Regions from separate parts of the Lysinibacillus sp. S1 genome, predicted to be linked through region 1. Evidence: riboswitches for the same ligand, from Rfam matches in the RefSeq annotation. Region 1 holds a riboswitch; each other region holds the start of a gene.
What was found. A riboswitch is a leader RNA that binds a small molecule or an ion and turns the genes downstream of it on or off. The one in region 1 is predicted to bind thiamine pyrophosphate.
Positions count from the first base shown of each region.

Region 2: linked by a shared signal. The riboswitch ahead of thiT (energy-coupled thiamine transporter ThiT) and the one ahead of thiM (hydroxyethylthiazole kinase) in region 1 are both predicted to bind thiamine pyrophosphate.
Region 3: linked by a shared signal. The riboswitch ahead of thiC (phosphomethylpyrimidine synthase ThiC) and the one ahead of thiM (hydroxyethylthiazole kinase) in region 1 are both predicted to bind thiamine pyrophosphate.

Region 1 is NZ_CP173154.1:3,952,385-3,960,045, forward strand. It holds gene ACHZEU_RS19755 (cysteine desulfurase family protein) at 1-1,112, shown strand, start outside; gene thiI (tRNA uracil 4-sulfurtransferase ThiI) at 1,113-2,321, shown strand; gene ACHZEU_RS19765 (alpha/beta-type small acid-soluble spore protein) at 2,467-2,685, shown strand; gene thiE (thiamine phosphate synthase) at 2,755-3,399, opposite strand; gene thiD (bifunctional hydroxymethylpyrimidine kinase/phosphomethylpyrimidine kinase) at 3,431-4,213, opposite strand; gene thiM (hydroxyethylthiazole kinase) at 4,201-4,968, opposite strand; TPP riboswitch at 5,052-5,149, opposite strand; gene mbcS (acyl-CoA synthetase MbcS) at 5,340-6,923, shown strand; gene sppA (signal peptide peptidase SppA) at 7,109-7,661, shown strand, end outside.
Region 2 is NZ_CP173154.1:3,421,740-3,429,400, forward strand. It holds gene ACHZEU_RS16980 (exonuclease SbcCD subunit D) at 1-788, shown strand, start outside; gene ACHZEU_RS16985 (AAA family ATPase) at 785-3,865, shown strand; gene ACHZEU_RS16990 (hypothetical protein) at 3,906-4,028, opposite strand; gene ACHZEU_RS16995 (DUF4870 domain-containing protein) at 4,084-4,407, opposite strand; TPP riboswitch at 4,533-4,640, shown strand; gene thiT (energy-coupled thiamine transporter ThiT) at 4,775-5,335, shown strand; gene map (type I methionyl aminopeptidase) at 5,498-6,253, shown strand; gene ACHZEU_RS17010 (hypothetical protein) at 6,283-6,996, opposite strand; gene ACHZEU_RS17015 (polyphosphate kinase 2 family protein) at 7,196-7,661, shown strand, end outside.
Region 3 is NZ_CP173154.1:2,493,463-2,499,907, reverse strand. It holds gene ACHZEU_RS12425 (methyl-accepting chemotaxis protein) at 1-2,014, shown strand, start outside; gene ACHZEU_RS12420 (AEC family transporter) at 2,125-3,054, shown strand; TPP riboswitch at 3,115-3,229, shown strand; gene thiC (phosphomethylpyrimidine synthase ThiC) at 3,370-5,148, shown strand; gene ACHZEU_RS12410 (catalase) at 5,272-6,445, opposite strand, start outside.

The sequences.
Region 1 (7,661 bases):
AGCCTTTAAAAGAGGTTATGCAGGCTTTTATGGTTGTAAATGAGCAGTATTATGCCAACCCTGCTTCCATCCATGCTATGGGTGTTGAAGCAAATGATTTATTAATACGTGCGCGTGAGCAAGTAGCAGATATTTTGCAGACAGAGGCAAAAAATGTGCTATTTACTTCAGGTGGTACAGAATCAAATAATGCAGCTATTTTTGGAATAGCACGTAGTAATACGCATATAGGAAAGCATATTTTAACGACTGAAATTGAACATCCATCAGTGCTAGAAACAATGAAACAACTTGAAAAAGAGGGCTATGATGTTGAATATCTTCGTGTCGATCGAAGAGGTGTGATTTCTCTAGATGAGCTTCGTACTAAAATACGAAAAGAAACAATTTTAGTTAGCATCATGCATGTGAATAATGAAATGGGCGCAATTCAGCCTATTAAGGAAGCAGCAAAAATGGTTCATGAAATGAGTCGTGCTGCCTTTCATGTTGATGCTGTGCAAAGCTTTGGGAAATTAGCAATATCCTTTAAAGAAGAAGGACCTGACTGTATTTCTATCTCTGGTCATAAAATTCATGGCTTTAAAGGCTCAGGAGTGTTAGCATTCCGTAAACCCATAAGATGGCAGCCCTTTGCTCTTGGTGGAGGTCAGGAATTTGGTATGCGTAGTGGTACTGTAGCAGTTCCGCAAGCTGTTGCTTTAGCGAAAGCGGCTCGACTTGCTGTTGAAACAATGAACGAACGCACAAATAAATACCGTCAATGGCACGATGAAATCCGAACTCAGCTAGAAAGTTATGGCGAAGCAGTCCATGTTTTATCAACGCCACAGGGAGCTGCGCATATTGTGTCATTTAGTGTTCGTGATTTAAAAGGGGAAGTCATTATTAATGCTATGCAAAAACGTGGTGTCATTGTGTCGACATCAAGTGCATGTTCTTCCAAGCAAACGAAAACAAGTCATGTCGTCGAGGCGCTTCACCTTGATGAGCATTATAAAAATGGCGTGATTCGCCTTAGCTTTGGCGCACATAACACAATAGAAGATATAGAAAACTTTAAACAAGTACTAGCAGAAGTAATGTTGGAACTCAAAGGAGAAAATAAGTAAATGATTTGGAAAGAAATTTTAATTAGATATGGTGAGCTTTCTACAAAAGGTCGCAACAAAATGGATTTTATCCGCCGTTTACGTGAAAATATTCGTCATGCCTTTGCAGATTTAGGACAACTGCATATTCGCACAGAACGTGACCGTATGTTTATTGCCATAGAAGACGAAGCACAAATGCAAATGCTAATTACAGGTTTACCTAAAATTTTTGGTATTCAATCATTTAGCCCTGTCGCTGCATGCGAAAAAGATATGGACAGTATGAAAAAGCTCGCTATCACTATTATGGAGACATTTAAAGATGAGCCACATACATTTAAAGTAGAGGTAAAACGTACTGATAAAACATTTCCTTTAGAATCTCATGCCATCCAACGTGAGATCGGTGGCTATGTTTTACCACAATTTCAAAATTTATCTGTTAAAGTGAAGCAGCCTGATATTGAGCTACGTGTAGAAGTTCGCCATGATGCAACTTATATGATGGCACAAGTCATTCCTGGTGCAGGTGGAATGCCTGTAGGATCAAATGGCAAGTCTTTATTAATGCTATCTGGCGGTATTGATAGCCCTGTCGCAGGTTATTTAATGATGAAGCGTGGTGTGCGATTAGAGGCAATTCACTTCTTTAGTCCACCTTATACAAGCCAAAATTCATTGGAAAAAGTTAAAGTGCTTGCCAATGAATTAACAAAATTTGGTGCTAGTATTCGTTTGCATGTCATTCCTTTTACTGAAATACAAGTTCTTATTAAAGAAAAAGTACCTTCCAATGTATCGATGACGACAACACGCCGAATGATGTTGAAGGTTGCTGATCAGGTGCGTGAGGAAATTGGTGCACTTGCTATTGTAACGGGCGAAAGTCTTGGACAAGTGGCGAGTCAAACGCTTGAAAGTTTAACAGCAATAAACGCAGTAACAAATACACCTATCCTTCGTCCGCTGATTTCAACTGATAAATTAGAGATTATTGATATTGCAGAAAAAATCGGCACATACGAAACATCTATTCAGCCATTTGAAGATTGCTGCACGATTTTTACACCAGCAAGTCCAAAAACAAAACCGAAGCTTGAAAAGGTTGAGCATTATGAAAGCTTCTCTGACTTTGATGAATTGATCGAGCGAGCAGTGAAGAATCGCGAGGTCTATATTTTCCCTAAGAAAGAAGAACAACAAGATAAATTTGCAGATCTACTATAAGGATTCAAAAGCCGTCTCAAAGCCCATTTTGAGACGGCTTTTTTGTATGGATATTGTTATTCCAATAGAGGTACAATTTACCTCTAAATTTTTTGTATTAAAAATCTAATATCGCACATTCTATATTCACAAGGAGGTGAGAAACATGGCTTCAAACAACAACCGTAGTTCAAACCAGCTTGCAGTACCTGGTGTACAACAAGCACTAGATCAAATGAAATACGAAATTGCACAAGAATTTGGTGTTCAATTAGGAGCTGAAGCTTCAGCTCGTGCCAACGGTTCCGTTGGTGGTGAAATCACTAAACGTCTTGTACAAATGGCAGAATCTCAATTAAAAGGTATGCCAAACAACAACCAATAAATGCTGATTAAGCATTTATAAACTTAAACCAGTGACCGTAAAAGGCACTGGTTTTAGTTTGTTTATTGATCATTTATTTATACGAGATAAGGATCTAAATGTAGCTACTGTATGATCAACATCTTTGCTTTGACAAATAGCTGAAATAACAGCAACACCATCAACCCCCGTTTGAAATACAGAATGTACATTTGTGAAATTTATTCCACCAATTGCTACAATTGGTAATTCAGGATGTAATGAATGTGCCTCCTGTAAAAAAGATGTACCACATGGTGGTTGTGCATCACTTTTAGAGGATGTTGGAAAGATTGGACCGATACCAACATAATCAGCTTGATGGTTAATAGCTATTTGCAATTCTTCCTCGCAATGGACAGATACACCAAGAATCATGTTCCCGATTCTTTTACGTGCTACACTTACMGGTAAATCATCTTGTCCGATATGAACACCATCAGCTCCTAGTCGTATCGCTAGATCAACATCGTCATTAATGATAAAGGGCACATGATAGTGATGACATAGTTTTTGACATTGGCGTGCAAATTGTTCATAGGCAAGTCCTGTTAACGCGTGAGGACCTTTTTCACGAAATTGAAACATTGTAATGCCTGCTTGCAAGGCTTTTTCTAGGATATAGATAGGTTGTTCTTGAGGAGGAACATTGCTCGTACCCATAATAAAATAAAGCTCCAAATCCTCACGTTTCATGAATAATCACCTCACAGCCTTCCTTATACCGTCACTTATCAAAATGATTAGTGGGTCCATGACCATTTCCAATCGATAAATTAAACATAATAGCTAATTGGATAAATTTTTTAGCTTCTATAATGGCATTTTCCAGAGCAAATCCTTGTCCAAGAAAAGCAGTAAGTGCTGCGGAAAATGTACATCCAGTACCATGCGTATTTTTTGTTTGGATTCGTGGAGACTGCAAAGAAAAAGAACGTCCATTTTTGCAAAATACATAATCAATGGCATAAAGTGGATCTGCTAAATGACCACCTTTAATGATGACACATTGTACACCTAGCTGTAACAAGCTTTGAGCTACTTCTTTCATATCTTCAAAATGATGAATAGATCTCCCAGTAAGTGTCTCTGCCTCGGGTATATTGGGCGTAACAACCGTAGCAAGTGGTAATAAAGTTGAGCGTAAGGCATCGATAGCTTCTTGCTGTAATAGGCTTTCCCCACCTTTTGCAATCATCACCGGATCAACAATCAGTGGAATGTTTAGCTCCCTGATCTTGTGTGCTATTGCTTTGATAATTTCTGAGGAATAAAGCATTCCTGTTTTAATCGCAGCGATTGGAAAATCTTCTACTAAGGCCTCTAATTGTTTTTTTATAAAGGAAACGTCAATAGGGCAAACACCTGTTACACCCAAAGTATTTTGAGCAGTTAGAGCAGTAATAACAGAAGTACCGAACACTTCTAATTCCTGAAATGTTTTTAAATCAGCCTGTATACCCGCGCCACCACCACTATCTGAGCCAGCGATTGTTGTTACAATATGCATGAAGCTGCACCATCCTTTGATAAGCGATGTATAGCATTGAGTAAGGCTATTTGAAAATCACCAATGTCTGCAGTAAATGCGGATGCCAGTACACCTGCTTTTTTATAGTAAGTAAGTGTTTCTGTTAATTGTTGGTAAGGATTATGGCTTACACTATAGGCTACGCCACAAATTACACTAAGTAAACAACCTGTACCGGTTACTTCCGTCATTTGTGGATGACCACCAGCGATCCATTGGCTATGCTTGCCATCAGTTATAAAATCGCGTTCTCCTGTGACAATAACAATGCATTGATAGCGTTGAGCCAATGATGTGGCTTCTAATTCCATAGCTATAGTGCCATGACCACTATCGACACCTTTTTGTTGCCAATTTACACCAACTATTGCTGCTAGCTCGCCGAGATTACAGCGAATCACGGCAAAGTGTATGTTTTCCAGTAAGTATCTTACGGTTTCCTTACGATAAGTTGTGGCTCCAACTCCGACAGGATCTAAAATAACAGGAATACCAAGTTTATTGGCTTTTTCACCTGCTAATAACATGGCACTTTTTGTGCGATCATTAAGTGTTCCAATATTAATTAATAATGCTTGAGCAATGGCCACCATCTCCTCTACCTCTTGGTAGTCATCGGCCATTACTGGTGAAGCACCTATCGCTAATAAACCATTTGCTTGAAAATTTGCCACTACATAATTGGTTATACAATGGATAAGTGGTTGCTGTTGACGAATTGTTTGAAAAATCATTGTAGTCCTCCTTTAGGGATGGACGTAAGCATGCAAAAAAGGCTCTTTTTGTGTAAAAATGCACGAAAAGAGCCTTTCATCTGAAAACGATGTTTATTGCTCCCTACGTCAGTATTAACTAACAGGTTCAAAGGGTCAGGTTTTACCTTCTCAACTCTTACGAGTCCCCCTGCAATCTTGCTTTTAGTTGACCAAAATGTACCATACTTTTCATTTGTATTCAATAGCAAGTTTTCCTATAGATAAAATGTGACCGATGCCATATAGGAGGGTATGATAGTTGTCATGACTTTACCGAAATTAAGCACAAACCATTGAAAATGCTGAAAAAAGAGTTTTATAATGTGTCATAACAAAAGGGGGCAATTGCCATGAAAAGACAAGATTTAGTTGCACCAGAATGGTATAACATAGTAGAGGAAATTGAAAAATATGCTCAGGATGCAGCCAAAAATGCTTTAATCATTTATGAAGAAAACCAAGACATCCAATGTATTACATATGCACATTTATTGGAAAAAGCGAATCAAGCAGCACATGTATTCACCAAGCAAGGTTTAAAGAAAGGTGATGTCATTTTAGTAATGGTACCACGTTCGGTTGAAGCATATATTGTGTATATTGCTGCATTGAAAGCGGGTTTAACAATTATTCCAAGTTCTGAGATGTTAAGAACAAAGGATATTGAGTATCGAATTCATCATGCAAATGCTAAAGCAGTTATTGCATTTGAACCCTATATTGAACAGTTCGATAAAGTGGGAAATTTACAAGACATACTGCAATTTGTCATAGGGAATGCACATGAACCTTGGCAGAACATACTTGAAAAAATGAATAATCAACCTACAACCTACATAAATCCTATCCCAACAAAAAGCACAGACAATGCATTTTTAGCCTATACAAGCGGAACAACAGGAAATCCAAAAGCAGCAGTGCATACGCATAGTTGGGGCTATGCTCATTTACGAACAACAGCACCACATTGGTTGGGTGTACAAGAAAATGATATTGTTTGGGCGACTGCAGCACCAGGGTGGCAAAAATGGATTTGGAGTCCATTTCTAGCTACTTTAGGCAGTGGTGCTACTGCATTTGTCTACAAAGGTAAATTTGAAGCAGCTTCTTATTTAGCATTGCTTGAGAGATTCAAAATCAATGTACTATGCTGTACACCAACTGAATATCGTTTTATGGCAGCGCTTGAAAATTTACATGAATATGATTTAAGTGCAATTCGCCAAGCTGTATCAGCTGGTGAGCCATTAAATAGTGAGGTTATTAGAGTATTCTTGGAAACATTCAAATTACAAGTGCGAGATGGCTATGGACAAACGGAAAATACATTATTGGTAGGCACAATGGTAGGGATGGAAGCGAGAGTTGGCTCTATGGGAAAACCTACTCCTGGCAACACTGTTGAAATTATTAATGATTTGGGCAAACCTGTTACAATCGGAGAAGTTGGTGATATTGCTGTTCATCGCGAAACGCCAGCACTCTTTAAAAAATATTTAAATGATCCTGAACGTACAAATTTACAATTTCGTGGGGATTGGTATATTACAGGAGATCGTGCCTATAAAGATGAAGATGGCTACTTTTGGTTTGACGGACGAGGAGACGATGTTATTATATCCTCAGGCTATACAATTGGCCCTTTTGAAGTAGAGGATGCTTTAATGAAACATCCAACTGTAAAAGAGGCTGCTGTTATAGCGAGCCCTGATAAAGTAAGAGGAAATATTGTCAAAGCATTTATTGTTCTGCGCAATGGTGAAAAAGGTGATGGAGCGCTTATTCAAACACTCCAAAGTCATGTTAAATCATTGACCGCTCCTTATAAATATCCACGTGCTATTGAATTTGTAGAGGAACTACCAAAAACATCTTCTGGGAAAATTAGACGTGTCGAATTACGGCAACAAGAAATCAAACACCTCCAATTATAATATTTCCTAGGAAATAATGTCGAAAATCAAAGTTCATCAAAGGTATGGACTTTGATTTTTTTATTTTTTTTAGGTAAGGTAATATGAGGAAATACATAGCTTAAAGCTTTTTGTGTTTAATTATTGCAAAAAAATGAAACAAATTGGCAAGTCATACGTATTACGTGTTGAGGAGGCGGAAAGACATGAATGTAAAAAGGTGGGTTGCTTTAGTAGTGGCTGGTGTTCTTTTACTATTTTCGTTAGGAATTAATACCATTTTTGCGCTATTTAAAGCAGATTTCCTAGGTAATTTTGATAGCTTAATGGCAGGTAATAGCTTAGATGTATATGAAAATGTCATTGAAGGGGAGAATTTTGATAAGCGAATTGCTTATTTAAAGGTAGATGGAACGATTCAAGATATCGGCTCAAGTACATTGTGGCAACCAGTTGCCTATGATCATCAATTTTTCTTAGAACAATTGGATAATATTTTATATGATGAGTCCATACAGGGTGTTGTTTTAAGCGTTAATTCACCAGGTGGTGGTGTAAAGGAATCTGCAGATATCTATAAAAAGCTACTAAAAATAAAAGAAGAACGACAAATTCCAATTTATGTATCAATGGATTCTATGGCAGCTTCAGGTGGTTATTATATTTCTGCACCAGCAGATAAAATATTTGCCCATCGTGATACAATAACAGGCTCTATTGGTGTCATCATGCAATCAATTAACTATCAAGAGCTGGCTG
Region 2 (7,661 bases), 530 kb from region 1:
AAGTACATTTTCACCTAGTGCCCTATGCGGAGCCAGCTGCTATTCGCAACATCTTTGAAGATGAATCAATCCGTTCTCATCAAGACGCTATGCAAAAAATTATTGAGTATATCACGGAAGACATGGACACAAGTAAGCGTCATGTTTTTGTTGGACATGCCTTTGTGACGAAGTATGGTGAGGAGGAAGCAAATACTAGTGATTCCGAGCGACCCCTTTCCATTGGAGGCTCAGATTGTGTGAATGCAGCTTTATTCAAACCTTTTCACTATACGGCGCTTGGGCACTTACATAAGGCACATTTTGTTTTAAACGAAACCATACGCTATGCAGGCTCTATCTTAAAGTACTCGTTATCTGAGCATTTACATGAGAAAGGATTTTTAATCATCGAATTAGATGAGCAAGGTAACACCACAGTAAGTAAAAGAAAGCTTGTGCCAAGAAGAGATCTACGAGTAGTAGAAGGTCAATTAGAGGAGTTATTAACGCTCACACCAAGTGAGGATTATGTATTTGTTAGATTGACGGATAAAATATCTGTGACTTCACCGATGGAACGTATTCGTAGTGTATTTCCGCACGCTATGCATGTGGAGCGGAAGGTACTAAGACAAGATATGCCACGTGAACTACAAGTAGTAGAAGCTGAAAAACTAGAAGATATTGATTTATTCCGTTCATTCTTCACCAATATTATTGGCATTCAGCCTGATGAAGATACGGAACGCCTATTCACAGAGATGTTACAGGAGTTATTAGATGAGGAGCGAGAGACTGTAAAATGAAGCCTTTAAAGTTAACAATTACAGCGTTTGGTCCATATAAAGACACGGAAGTAATTGATTTTCAAGAGCTAGGGGAGCATCGATTGTTTGCCATTTCTGGAAAAACTGGTGCTGGTAAAACAACCATTTTCGATGCTGTTTGCTATGCTCTTTACGGATCAGGTAGTGGGGAGGACCGGCAGGATACAGCTTTACTAAGAAGCGGCTTTGCACATGATGAAGTTTATACAGCTGTAGAACTCGTCTTTGAAATGCATGGAAAGGTCTATCAAATAGTACGACAGCCAGGTCATATTAAAGAAAAAAATAAAACGGTTACTGGAAAGAAAATAGAGCTAGCAGAAGTAAAAGACGGAAAGCTAGATTATAGCATTGTAGAGAAACAGCAAACGCTTGAAGTCGATAAGAAAGTGCAGGAAATCATAGGTCTCACAAAAGATCAATTTAGCCAAATTGTCATGCTACCTCAAGGTGAATTTAGAAAACTATTAACCTCTGATTCAACAAATAAAGAAGTAATTTTACGGAAAATCTTTAAAACAGATCGTTTCGGTGTCATGGCGAAAAAGCTTGATGCCAAGCGTAAAGAAGCAGAAAGTGATCTTGAGCGTGCCAAACAATTAAAAGAGCATTTACTTGGCCAAATTGTGGGCGCCTTACCACAACGTTCTTCCGCTTTATTCACATTGATTGCTGATAATACGGAAAATTTACATCAACTGACAGAGGCACTTGATGAGGAGCTTAGCTACTATAAGAAATGTGGAGAAGATGAACAGTCATACTATGAAGAAGCATATAGCCTTCATCAAAAAGAGCAGGAATATTATCGCTTAGCAAAAACGCTAAATGAGCAATTTGATGAACAAGCTAATCGACAGCAACGGCTGCAAATGCTTTTACAACAGCAGGATTTATACCAAGCAAAGGAGAAGGAGATTGCTTTGGCAGAACAAGCAGAGCGACTTGTGCTCCTCGAACAACAATGCAAGGATTTACGTGCTGAACTGAATGTTAAAGAGATAGCATTTCAACAAGCAAAGGTTAAGCAACAGCAGTCACAAGAAAAGTTGCAAGAAGCGCAAGAAAAATATGAGATAGAGCAGGCTAAAGAATCTGAACGACAGCAAATCTTACAGCAGGAAATGCAGATGCTAGCGCTTTTACCGAAATTTGAAGCCTATGAAAACAATATACAGCAGCTGCAAATAGCGGAGCAATATGCTGAAAATGCAAAACGAGCAGTAAATGATAACGTCAAACTTTTGGAAAATGAACAAGAGCAATTACAGCATTTTTCTCAATCATTAGAAGGCTATGAAAAACAGGTTGAACCCTATGAAAGCTATTTAGAACAATTACCGAAACTACGGGAACAGGTTGCTTTAATCAAGCAAGCGGATAAATATAAACATGCCGCAGATTTAGCTAAGCAGGATGTAGTTGCTTCAGAAAGTCTCTATCAAGAAAGTAAAGAGGCTCTTCAACTTTTGCAGCAACGATGGCTGACAAGTCAAGCTAGTATTTTAGCAGAACAACTGAAGGAAGGAGAACCCTGTCCTGTTTGTGGTAGTATGACACATCAGAAAGCACACAATGAGCAACTGGAAGTTATTGAGCTTGCTCAAGTGGAAGCATTAAGAGCGAAGGCATCATCAGACGAGCGTAAGTATTTAGAGAAAGAGGCATTTTTAGCATCAGCGCAGCAACTTCTTCAAGATACATGGCGACAACTCGAGGCTCAACATATTAAACAAGAAGACCAACCACAGATCACCGCTACTTTACATGAAGTGGAACAAGAGATTGCTGCATTAAAAATTATTCAACATCAATTAGCTGATGTGCGATTAAAAATAAAGCATCAGCATGACCGAATAGAGCAGCTACGAAATAAGCATATGAAGCTAGAGCAATATTTAGCAGAGCAGATAAAAGAATGGACAAAATTACAAGCGGTTGTAGACGAACAACTTAAGCAGATGCCCCCTAATTTACCAACTTTACAGCAATTAAAGCAACAACTGAATGAAGTTAGTAAACAGAAAGAAGAGCTTCAAAAAAGTTGGCAAGTGAGTCAAGAAAATTTGCATGCAGCAAAGGAAACAGCTAGCAATGCAACACTAACTGTAGAGATTGCCAAACAGTCCTTTGAGGAATTACAGCTTAAAATGAATGAAAAGCTTCAGCAATTTTCAGCAGATATGCAAGAAATAGGTTTCGAAAGCTATGAGGCTTATGCAACTGCTAAACGGAGTGCCATACAATTGGATGCACTTCGAAAAGCATGTAGCGACTATGCTTTACAAGTACACACGTTGCAAATTCAGATTACCGAAGGGGCTACATACCTTCAAGGAAAAGAGAAGCAAGATTTAGAGGCGATGGAAGCAAGAGTAGAACAGCATCGAGTTTCCTATGAGGAAGCATTTAAACGTTTGCAACAGATGAATGGCTTTATACAAGCATGCCAAGGCTTTAGTGAAAGGGTGGAAGAAATAGCGAAAGAGCTTCATTTACTTGAACAAGAAGCAGGACGAGTAAAGGAGCTCTATGGATTATTAAATGGACAAAATTCGAAAAAGTTATCCTTTGAGCGTTATATACAAATTAACTACTTAGATCAAATTACAGAAGCTGCCAATATACGTCTGTATCATTTATCAAACGGTCAATTTGAGCTTAGACGTTCAGATAGATTAGAAAAGCATGCGAAGCAAAGTGGCCTTGGTCTTGATGTTTATGATGCTTATACAGATCAATTACGAGATGTCAAAACTTTATCAGGTGGCGAAAAGTTTAATGCTTCGTTGAGCCTTGCATTGGGGATGGCAGATGTGATTCAAAGCTACCAAGGTAATATTCATATTGAAACGATGTTTATTGATGAGGGCTTTGGCTCGCTCGATGAGGAATCACTAAATAAAGCAATCGATACATTAATTGATTTGCAGGATTCTGGTCGTATGATTGGCGTTATTTCGCATGTGCCTGAATTGAAATCTGCGATGCCAGCAGTTTTACATGTGGAAAAAACATTAAATGGCCATAGTCAAACCCATTTTGAAGTGAAATAAAACGAAGGCGTATTTCCTCTAGAGGAAATACGCCTCCGTTTTATTTTTTTCGAGTTGTGGTTGTAGGCGTTGTGCCCTTTTTTGCAGCCATTACTTTTTTTACGATAGGAATAACAATAGGTGCTAACTTAACGGCAGTTTTTACAACGTTTGATACTTTCATCCCAAAACAGCTCCTTTTACAATTACTACTACCTGTTTCACTTAAAAATAAAACATTAACGGATAACACGAACAGCCTGAATTATATTCCAAATCACAATACCTAGTGAGACGAGAGCATAGATGGTGAATGAAGCAAACCAAATAATCATCACTGTATTATTACTGGAGGTTGGATCTAAACTAAATGTGGAAAAAACAAAGACAATAAAGAATAGAATGCCAAAAACAAAGGGTATTAAATGAGAGACAAGTGCACGAATCGAATGGCTTTTTACATCACTGTCTTTTGTCACGAAATATACAATTAATGGAACGATAAAAGGGGCGAAGAAAATACTAAGATAACTAAAGGCAGCTAAAATTTTTTGATTCTCCATAGTTGTACCTCCTTTTTAAATATTTACGCATGAAAAACAGCAAAGTTTCAAAAAAATGATGTATGGAAGGTTGTAATCCTTCAATCCTTTGCGTACAATGAGAGTGTTCAAATAAATTCAGATGTAACGACCACAAGGGGAGCTGATGATGTCAGCTGAGACTGGGCACGTAATGCCTTGACTCTTCGAACCTGTAAGTTAACGCTTGCGTAGGGATGTGGATAGAAACCGACACTTGTACGATGTGAGGCTCTGTCCTGACATCGTTTTTTCGTCCGTAAAGGAAAAAAGGTGTCAGAAAGAGACATATCAGCGCTTTTCTATTCCTGCTCTTGTATCCTACATCGGAACAAAGGAGAGAATATGTATGGACAAAAAAAGACTATTAATGCTAGTGGAGATTGCGATTTTTGCAGCGATAGGTCTCGTACTGGATCAGGTTTCCTTTAAAGTATGGGCACAAGGCGGCTCAGTTAGTCTTGTTATGGTACCGATTATGTTAATAGCATTTCGCTGGGGCTTAGTAGCTGGTCTTACTACGGGACTACTTGTGGGTGTTATGCAAACAATGTTTGGTTCTTATATCGTGCACTGGCTACAAGGATTACTAGATTATGGTGTTGCTTTTACTGTTGTAGGATTAGCGGCGGTTGTACGTGGACCAGTGTTAGACGCTGCTAAACATATGAACAAAACAAAAATGGCACTTTATATAATCATAGGTACCGTTATCGCGGGCTTCTTACGATACACAGCACATACAATTGCTGGTGCTGTATTTTTTGCCGAATATGCGGGTGACCAGAATGCATGGATCTATTCCATCATCTACAATGGTACATATATGCTACCAGCAACCATTTTAACGGCTGTCGTTGGTGTTCTTTTATTCACAGCCGCTCCCCAATTAATGCAAAGAAAAGCTTAATGCTAGTCCCTTCACGTGAGTGGAGGGACTTTTTTGTCGTGAATAACTCTTTTAGCACTTTGCAAAGTAGGAAAGCATACAATATTTAAAGCGTTTATCGTTATACGCATAAAAAGTTATGTTATATTAAAGAATAGATATTAGATGAAAGGGACGTTATACATGATTGTAAAAACGCAAGAAGAGATTGAAGCTTTTAAAAAAATAGGACGCATTTGTGCTGAAATTCGCGAAGCAATGAAAGCTGCCACAAAACCAGGTGTTACAACACTTGAGCTTGATGAAATTGCTGGTCGCATGTTTGCAGAGGCTGGCGCTATTTCAGGACCAAAGGGAGAATATGATTTTCCAGGGTATACATGTATTAGCGTCAATGAAGAAGTAGCACATGGTATTCCAGGAAAGCGTGTTATTCAAGAGGGAGATATCGTAAATATTGATGTTTCAGGCTCTTTAAATGGCTATTTTGCTGACACAGGTATTTCATTTGTTGTGGGTGATGGCTATGAGGACAAAGAAAAGCTTTGCCGTGTTGCTAAAAGTGCCTTTGATCGAGCAATGACAAAGGTAAAGGCTGGATCTAAATTAAATCAAATTGGTAAAGCTGTTGAACGCGAGGCAAATGCTAATGGGTTAACTGTTATTATGAATTTAACAGGTCATGGCTTAGGTCAATCTTTACATGATGAACCAAACCATATTTTAAATTATTACGATGCATGGGATACTACTATTATGAAAGAAGGTATGGTCCTTGCGGTTGAGCCATTTATCTCAGCAAATGCAGAGCATATCGTAGAAGCAGGTGATGGCTGGACATTCGTGACGCCTGATAAATCACTTGTAGCACAAATCGAACATTCAGTCATTGTAACAAAAGATAAACCAATTATCTTAACGTCATTAGACGAAGAATAGGATGTAATGAAAAAATCCTGCTAACCAATTTATTTTTGGTAGGCAGGATTTTTTTTAATAAATAAAATGCCAACAAAGAGAACACCGCATAAAAATAAAGCAGCTGTAGTGACAAGTAGCTCATCAAAACCATTATGTATGGCGATTCCAATATAAGCCCAAATAAAAACACTTGGATACACAACATCAAAGTGATGGAAACGGATATGTAGCGCAATGGCTCCTCCTAAAGTAAGTAAAATCACTGCCCAAAGAGGCGTACTAAGACCAAAGCCGTTCCAACCATAAGCCGTTAACGTAAAGCTTGTATTTGTGATAAAAATAAATGTCATCCATGCTAAATAAATAGAGAAAGGAATACGACCAAACAAGGATTTGTCCTGAAGAGGGTACGTATTATACAACATAAACAAATACAAGACTAAGAGTAATGTAATGCCAAGAGAAACAATAAATAACTCATGGTGCCAGACATATATCGTCAATGCTTGTAATATATTTATGCAACTAAAAAGCGCAGACTGTTTCAAAGTTGTCTTTTTCATGTTCATAACTAACCAATAACCGAGTAAAAAATAAATGATAATCCAAATTACATGACTTACACTAACTGGTGCAAATACAACAGAAAAACGATTAGCGATTTCTAGCGAAGATTGACCGTTGATGTTCACGAAAAAGGATGAAAAGGTTAGGATGATTGAGACAAGATAAGAGATTGTCATCAAGATAAACCGAGGCATGTTTTCCTCTCCCTTCGTGTTAGATTGTATAGGGAAAAGACAAATAAGTATAGTACTGTCACTTTTTTTATTATAACGGAAATTTCCAACAATGTATCGTGTTGTTTTACTATTAATACCTACAATTTACCATGTCTGATAGGCATCCATATATTTCTTTAGTACAATAAGAATAGCCAAATAAAAGGAGTGAAGTTTCATGACACAAAATTTGAAAAATCTAGATCTAACTGTTGAACTAGACAAAAAGATGTATAAAAAGAAATTAAAAGTACTCCAATATGAAATGTTGAACGCACAACAATTTTTATTAAAAAACAAGATTGGCTTGATCTTGGTATTTGAAGGAATGGATGCAGCTGGTAAAGGTGGCGCTATTAAACGATTAATCGAACGTGTCGATCCCCGCGGTTATGTTGTACATCCTATTTCTGCTCCTCAAGCTCATGAATTACGCTACAATTATTTACAACGATTTTGGAGAAAATTGCCTCAACATGGGCAAATCGCTATTTTTGATCGCTCGTGGTATGGCCGCGTACTAGTAGAACGCATCGAAGGATTCGCAACAAAGGATGAATGGTCTCGTGCTTATGAAGAAATTAATAATTTCGAGAAGATTTTAACTGCAGGAGATTACATAATTATTAAGTTCTGGCTTCATG
Region 3 (6,445 bases), 1.5 Mb from region 1:
AACGGGGATTATTATAAAAAAGCAAAGTGTTGAAGACGCAGAGCATGGAACATTACAATCGGCTGAATCTTCTGCAGCTATTATGAGTGAAAGATTTAAGAAAGCCAATACGACATTACAAACAACAAAGCGTATCATAGAAAGCATGGAGAAGAATAATACGTTGTCTACCAAGGGTGTCATAGACGTAATGGAAAACAATTTAGCTAGCAATAATGACATTCTTGGAGTAGGAGCAATCTTTGAGCAAGATTCTATTATTTTAGAACCAACTGAAGCTGCTTTAGTAGATACTAAAAAACGTTTTATCCCTTATTTAAGTAAGAACGGAAATGATATCTCGACTGCTCTAATCGAAGGTATTGATGATAAGAGTATTTCTGAATGGTATTGGGTACCAAAAGAAGAGAGACGTGCAGTTTTGACAGAGCCCTATGATTATAATGTAAACGGCCAATCCGTATTAATGACAACCATTTCAGTGCCATTAATCAATGCTTCCGGGACATTTTTCGGTGTATTGACTGCCGATGTATCAATAGATTTTTTAAATGATTTAACAAAATCGAATGCCCCAGAAGGCGGTTATGCGGCAATTATTACGAATAAAGGTGTGCTAACAGCTAACAGTTTTGGTGATGAGCTAGTTGGGCGCAATATGCAAGAGGATCCTACTTGGACAAGTATTAGTAAGACAATGGAAAATGGTGAACTAACAAGTATGTACGTTGACTCTAATCAACTGAAGGAAAAGGCCTATAATGTTTTTGCTCCAATGATTTTAGAGGGTATTGACGAAACATGGACTGTTCAAGTCGTGTTAGCTGAATCAAAGATTCTAGAAACATATAATCATGTATTTGTATTTACGATTATTGCTTCCATTATTATGGTGGTTTTGATGACAGCTGCAAGTGTGTTATTCATCTATAAACAATTAAAACCACTTAAATTTTTACGTGCATCGATTGAAACTGCAGCCGAAGGGGATTTAACACAAAAGGTAGAAGAGCGATATATTAAGCCTGATGAAATTGGTGCAGTTGCTGTGGCCTATAATAATATGTTAGATAAAACCAATAGTGCGATTCAAACTGTACTAAATTCCACGAGGTTATTGAACCAATCTTCTAATCAGGTAAATGAGGCATTTAATGAGGTAGTTGCTTCTAGTCAGGAGGTTTCCGTAGCTATCAACGAGATTGCACAAGGAGCTTCGAAGCAATCAGAGGATACAGAAGAAACAAATTATCGAATGATGGATTTATCAGATCAGATTGATGCTATTACGGCTCTTTCTAATGAAATGGATGAGCTATCTCATAAAACAGGTGTAACAACGGAAAAAGGATTGCATGAGGTTGAAAGTTTAAGAGAACGTAATATGGAGACAAATGAAATGAATGGGCGTATCCAGCAGCAAATGGAATCATTAGCTTCTAATATTGCCAATATTAATCAGATTATTGCTTCGATTCAAAGCATTACCGAGCAGACTAATCTGCTAGCTTTAAATGCAAGTATTGAGGCTGCACGTGCTGGTGAACATGGTAAAGGATTTGCTGTAGTTGCAGAGGAAGTTAGAAAGCTAGCAGAACAATCTAAGAATGAAACAGAAATTATTAAGAGTACAGTAGAAAGTATTCTTGAAAATTCTCAGCAGACGGTTGCTGTGATTGCATCTAATGCAGATTTAATGCAATCTCAAAATGAGTCCGTACAAAGCACGCAACTAGCATTTAAAGATAGCAGTGATTTGTCGGGTTCAATTGCAAATTCTATTAGTGATTTAATGAATAAACTATCTAGCATGTTAGAGCATAAAAATCAGGCAATCATGGCTATCCAAAGTATTTCGGCTATTTCAGAGCAAACAGCAGCCTCTGCGGAACAAGTAAGTGCTTCTGCAATGGATCAACAAGTAGAATTACAAAAAGTAGCAGAGTCTATTCAAAATATGAACGATATTTCAAACGAGCTACAAGAAGTTGTAAACCGATTTAAGCTTGCTTAAAAAGAAAGGCTGCCTTCAATATAGAGGCAGTCTTCTTTATGGTGAAAGCCGGAGAAATTGACCTAGAAGGAATTCAACACTACTATTAACACTGGAAGGGGGACATTGATATGATGTATCTCGGAATGATTTTCTTTCAAATTGTTGTACCTATTTTAGTGTTACTTGTAATAGGCGCTATACTACAAAAGAAATTTCGCTTTAATTTAAAAGCATTGTCTCAGCTTATTACATATTGCTTTATGCCAGCAGCTGTTTTTGTAAATTTATATGAAACACATGTGGAATTAACTGTACTGGGAGAGGTCGGATTATTTATTGTACTCTTTATCGGTAGTCAAATGATACTCAGTCACTTTATGGCAAAAGGGTTAGGTTTAGCTAGAACAGAGGCAGCTGTCTTTAAAAATAGTGTTGTGCTCATTAACTCGGGTAATTACGGTATTCCAGTGGCTCAAATGATATTTGCCACGCAACCTATTGGAGTAGCCATTCAGGTCATGCTCGTAATCTTTCAAAATATGACTACGTATACATATGGTTTATACAATTTAATTTCTTCTACAAAGTCAGGTATGACAATCATCAAGGATTTCTTTAAAATGCCTATTATTCATGCGCTTATTATAGGTGTCGCTATGAATTATTTTGATATCGGTATTCCACAGTTTATCAAAATACCAGTAGAACATGTGGCAGATGGATTTATTGCTGTGGCTCTAATTACTTTAGGTGCGCAATTATCACAATTAGAGATGAAATCAATGTTTAATAAAACCGTCTTTATCAGCTGTTTTACGCGATTAATTATTGGACCATCTGTTGCATTGGCCATTATTTATATATTGGGATTAGATGGAGTCGTCGCACAATCACTGTTTATAGCTAGTGCTTTTCCAACATCCCGCAATAGTTCTAGTCTAGCATTGGAATATGATGTAGAATCAGCAACAGCCGCGCAAGCTGTTTTATTTTCAACCATTGTAAGCTGTATAACTGTAACCATTGTGATCTATTTTGCAGAAGTATTATTTACCTAGTAAGATAAAAAATAACTTCCATCTCTTAGTATTATCTGCTACACTAGCATCAAACTAAATAGTATTAACTAGGGGAGTCTGATGAGTCAGGCTGAGAGGGAAACGCTACGAAGTTTCTTGACCCTTTGGACCTGATCTGGCTCATACCAGCGTGGGAAAGTTAAGAAGCTATTGCAGAGTATGCAATCAATAGACCTTTACATTCGTGGCCGGATCCAAATAATTATTTTGGATTCGGCCTTTATTTTTTGGATTGTTGGGGTGAGCTAGAATCGGTCCTTATATCAAAATAAATTTAAGGGAGAGAAGTAGCTCATGTCAGCAATTAGTGAAAAGAATATTACCATTATGTCCAGCTTTGAAGGAAGCAAAAAAGTATATGTGGAAGGATCACGCCCAGATATTCTAGTACCTATGCGAGAAATTGCATTAAGTCCGACAACAGGCAGTTTTGGAAATGAAGAAAATGCTCCTATTCGAGTATATGATACGAGTGGGCCCTATACAGATCCAGCCTACCAAGTAGATATTACGAAAGGTTTACCTGCCTTACGAAATGCATGGATTCAAGAGCGAGGGGATGTAGAAGCATATGAGGGACGCTCCATTAAACCGGAGGATAATGGCTTTCGTCATGTTGATGACCCGCGTATTCAAGAAAATGTCTTCCCTGAGTTGGCGAGAAAGCCTTTGCGTGCTAAAAAAGGTAAAAATGTGACACAGCTTCACTATGCACGAAAGGGAATTATAACGCCTGAAATGGAGTTTGTAGCGATTCGTGAAAATATGGATCCTGAATTTGTACGTTCAGAAATTGCAGCTGGGCGTGCTATAATGCCTTCTAATATTAATCACCCTGAGGCAGAGCCAATGATTATTGGGCGTAATTTTCATGTAAAGATCAATGCGAATATCGGGAATTCTGCTGTATCTTCTTCCATTGCAGAAGAAGTTGAGAAAATGACCTGGGCAACTCGATGGGGCGCAGATAATATTATGGATTTATCGACTGGTAAACATATTCATACAACTAGAGAATGGATTATTCGAAATGCGGCAGTGCCAGTGGGAACAGTGCCAATTTATCAGGCTTTAGAAAAGGTAAATGGTGTAGCAGAGGATTTAACGTGGGAGGTTTATCGTGATACTCTCATTGAACAAGCTGAGCAGGGTGTGGATTACTTCACCATTCATGCAGGTGTCCTTTTACGCTATGTACCACTAACAGCAAATCGTGTGACAGGTATTGTATCTCGAGGTGGCTCTATAATGGCACAGTGGTGTTTATATCATCATCAAGAGAATTTCCTGTATACACACTTTGAGGAAATCTGTGAAATTATGAAAGCCTATGATGTTGCTTTTTCCTTAGGTGATGGTTTACGCCCAGGCTCAATTGCAGATGCCAATGATGAGGCACAATTTGCAGAGCTTGAAACACTAGGCGAGCTAACACAGATTGCTTGGCAGCATGATGTTCAGGTAATGGTTGAGGGACCAGGTCATGTACCAATGCATTTGATTAAAGAAAACATGGACAAGCAATTAGAGGTTTGTAAGGAAGCTCCCTTCTATACATTAGGACCACTCACAACAGATATTGCTCCAGGTTATGACCACATTACATCAGCCATTGGGGCAGCCATGATTGGCTGGTTTGGTACAGCGATGCTTTGTTATGTGACACCGAAAGAGCATCTTGGTTTACCGAATCGCGAGGACGTTCGTGTGGGCGTTATCACTTATAAAATTGCTGCACATGCTGCTGATTTAGCAAAAGGTCATCCAGGTGCACAACAACGAGACGATGCACTGTCTAAAGCGCGCTTTGAGTTCCGTTGGCGTGATCAATTCAATCTGTCACTAGATCCCGAGCGTGCAGTGGAATATCATGATGAGACACTGCCAGCAGAGGGAGCAAAAACAGCACACTTTTGTTCTATGTGTGGGCCTAAATTCTGTAGCATGAGAATTTCACAGGATATTCGTAATTATGCGAAAGATAAGGATTTGAATACGACTGAAGCGATCCATCAAGGTATGAAAGAAAAGGCTGAGGAGTTTAAAAAAGCAGGCAGTCAAATTTATCAATAATGAAAGAAAAGGCTTATGTCAAAAAAATAGACATAGGCCTTTTCTTAATAAAAAAACTCCATGTGAATAGTGGATTCACATGGAGTAAAAGTTGGATTTGGATATCAATAATAAAGTGGAATATTAAACGTTTGTTGGTTGTTTTACATATGGATTTGTAAGGTCCATACCTTCTAAGGAAAGACCCATCGCTTTAGCGACACCTTCACCATATGCTGGGTCAGCTAGATAGCAGTGAAGGATGTGACGGCGTTTGATGAATTCTTCAACAGAAGCCATATCGTTCGCGGTATTTTCAAATAAGCGTTGCTGCTCTTCCGAAGTCAATAGACGGAATAGTTTACCTGGTTGTTCAAAGTAATTATTATCGTCTTCACGGAAATCATGAATACCTGCATGACCATCAATACGTAATTCAGGCTCTTTATGGTCTAAATTATGCTCCCACTCACCATAGCTATTTGGTTCATAGCTTAATGTCGAACCAAGATTGCCATCAAAGCGCATTGCTCCATCTCGGTGGAAAGTACGGAATGGACATTTTGGTGCGTTGACAGGAAGCATATAGTGGTTTACACCAAGACGATAGCGTTGGGCATCCGCATATGCAAAGATACGACCTTGTAACATTTTATCTGGTGAGAAGCTGATGCCAGGAACAATGTTAGATGGTGCGAATGCAGCTTGTTCAACTTCTGCAAAGTAGTTGTCTGGATTTTTGTTTAACTCGAATTCACCTACAGGAATTAATGGGAAGTCTTTTTTATACCATACCTTTGTTAAATCAAATGGGTTGTATGGTAGCTCACGAGCTTGTTCCTCTGTCATTACCTGAATGTACATTTTCCATTTAGGGAAATCGCCTTTTTCAATTGCTTCATATAAATCACGTTGTGAAGATTCGCGGTCTTGACCAATAATCTCATTAGCCTCGGCACCAGTTAAGTTCTTAATGCCTTGCTCTGTACGGAAGTGGAATTTAACCCAAACACGTTCATTATTAGCATTGATAAAGCTATACGTATGAGAACCAAATCCGTGCATATTACGGTAACCAGCTGGAATACCACGGTCAGACATAACAATTGTCACTTGGTGAAGTGCTTCAGGTAATGAAGTCCAGAAATCCCAGTTAGAGTTGGCATTTTTCATATTTGTACGTGGGTCCCGTTTTACCACATGGTTTAAATCTGTAAAGTGTAACGGGTCACGGAAGAAGAATACAGGTGTATTGTTCCCTACTAAATCCCAGTTTCCATCTTCTGTATAGAATTTAAGGGCGAAGCCACGAATATCT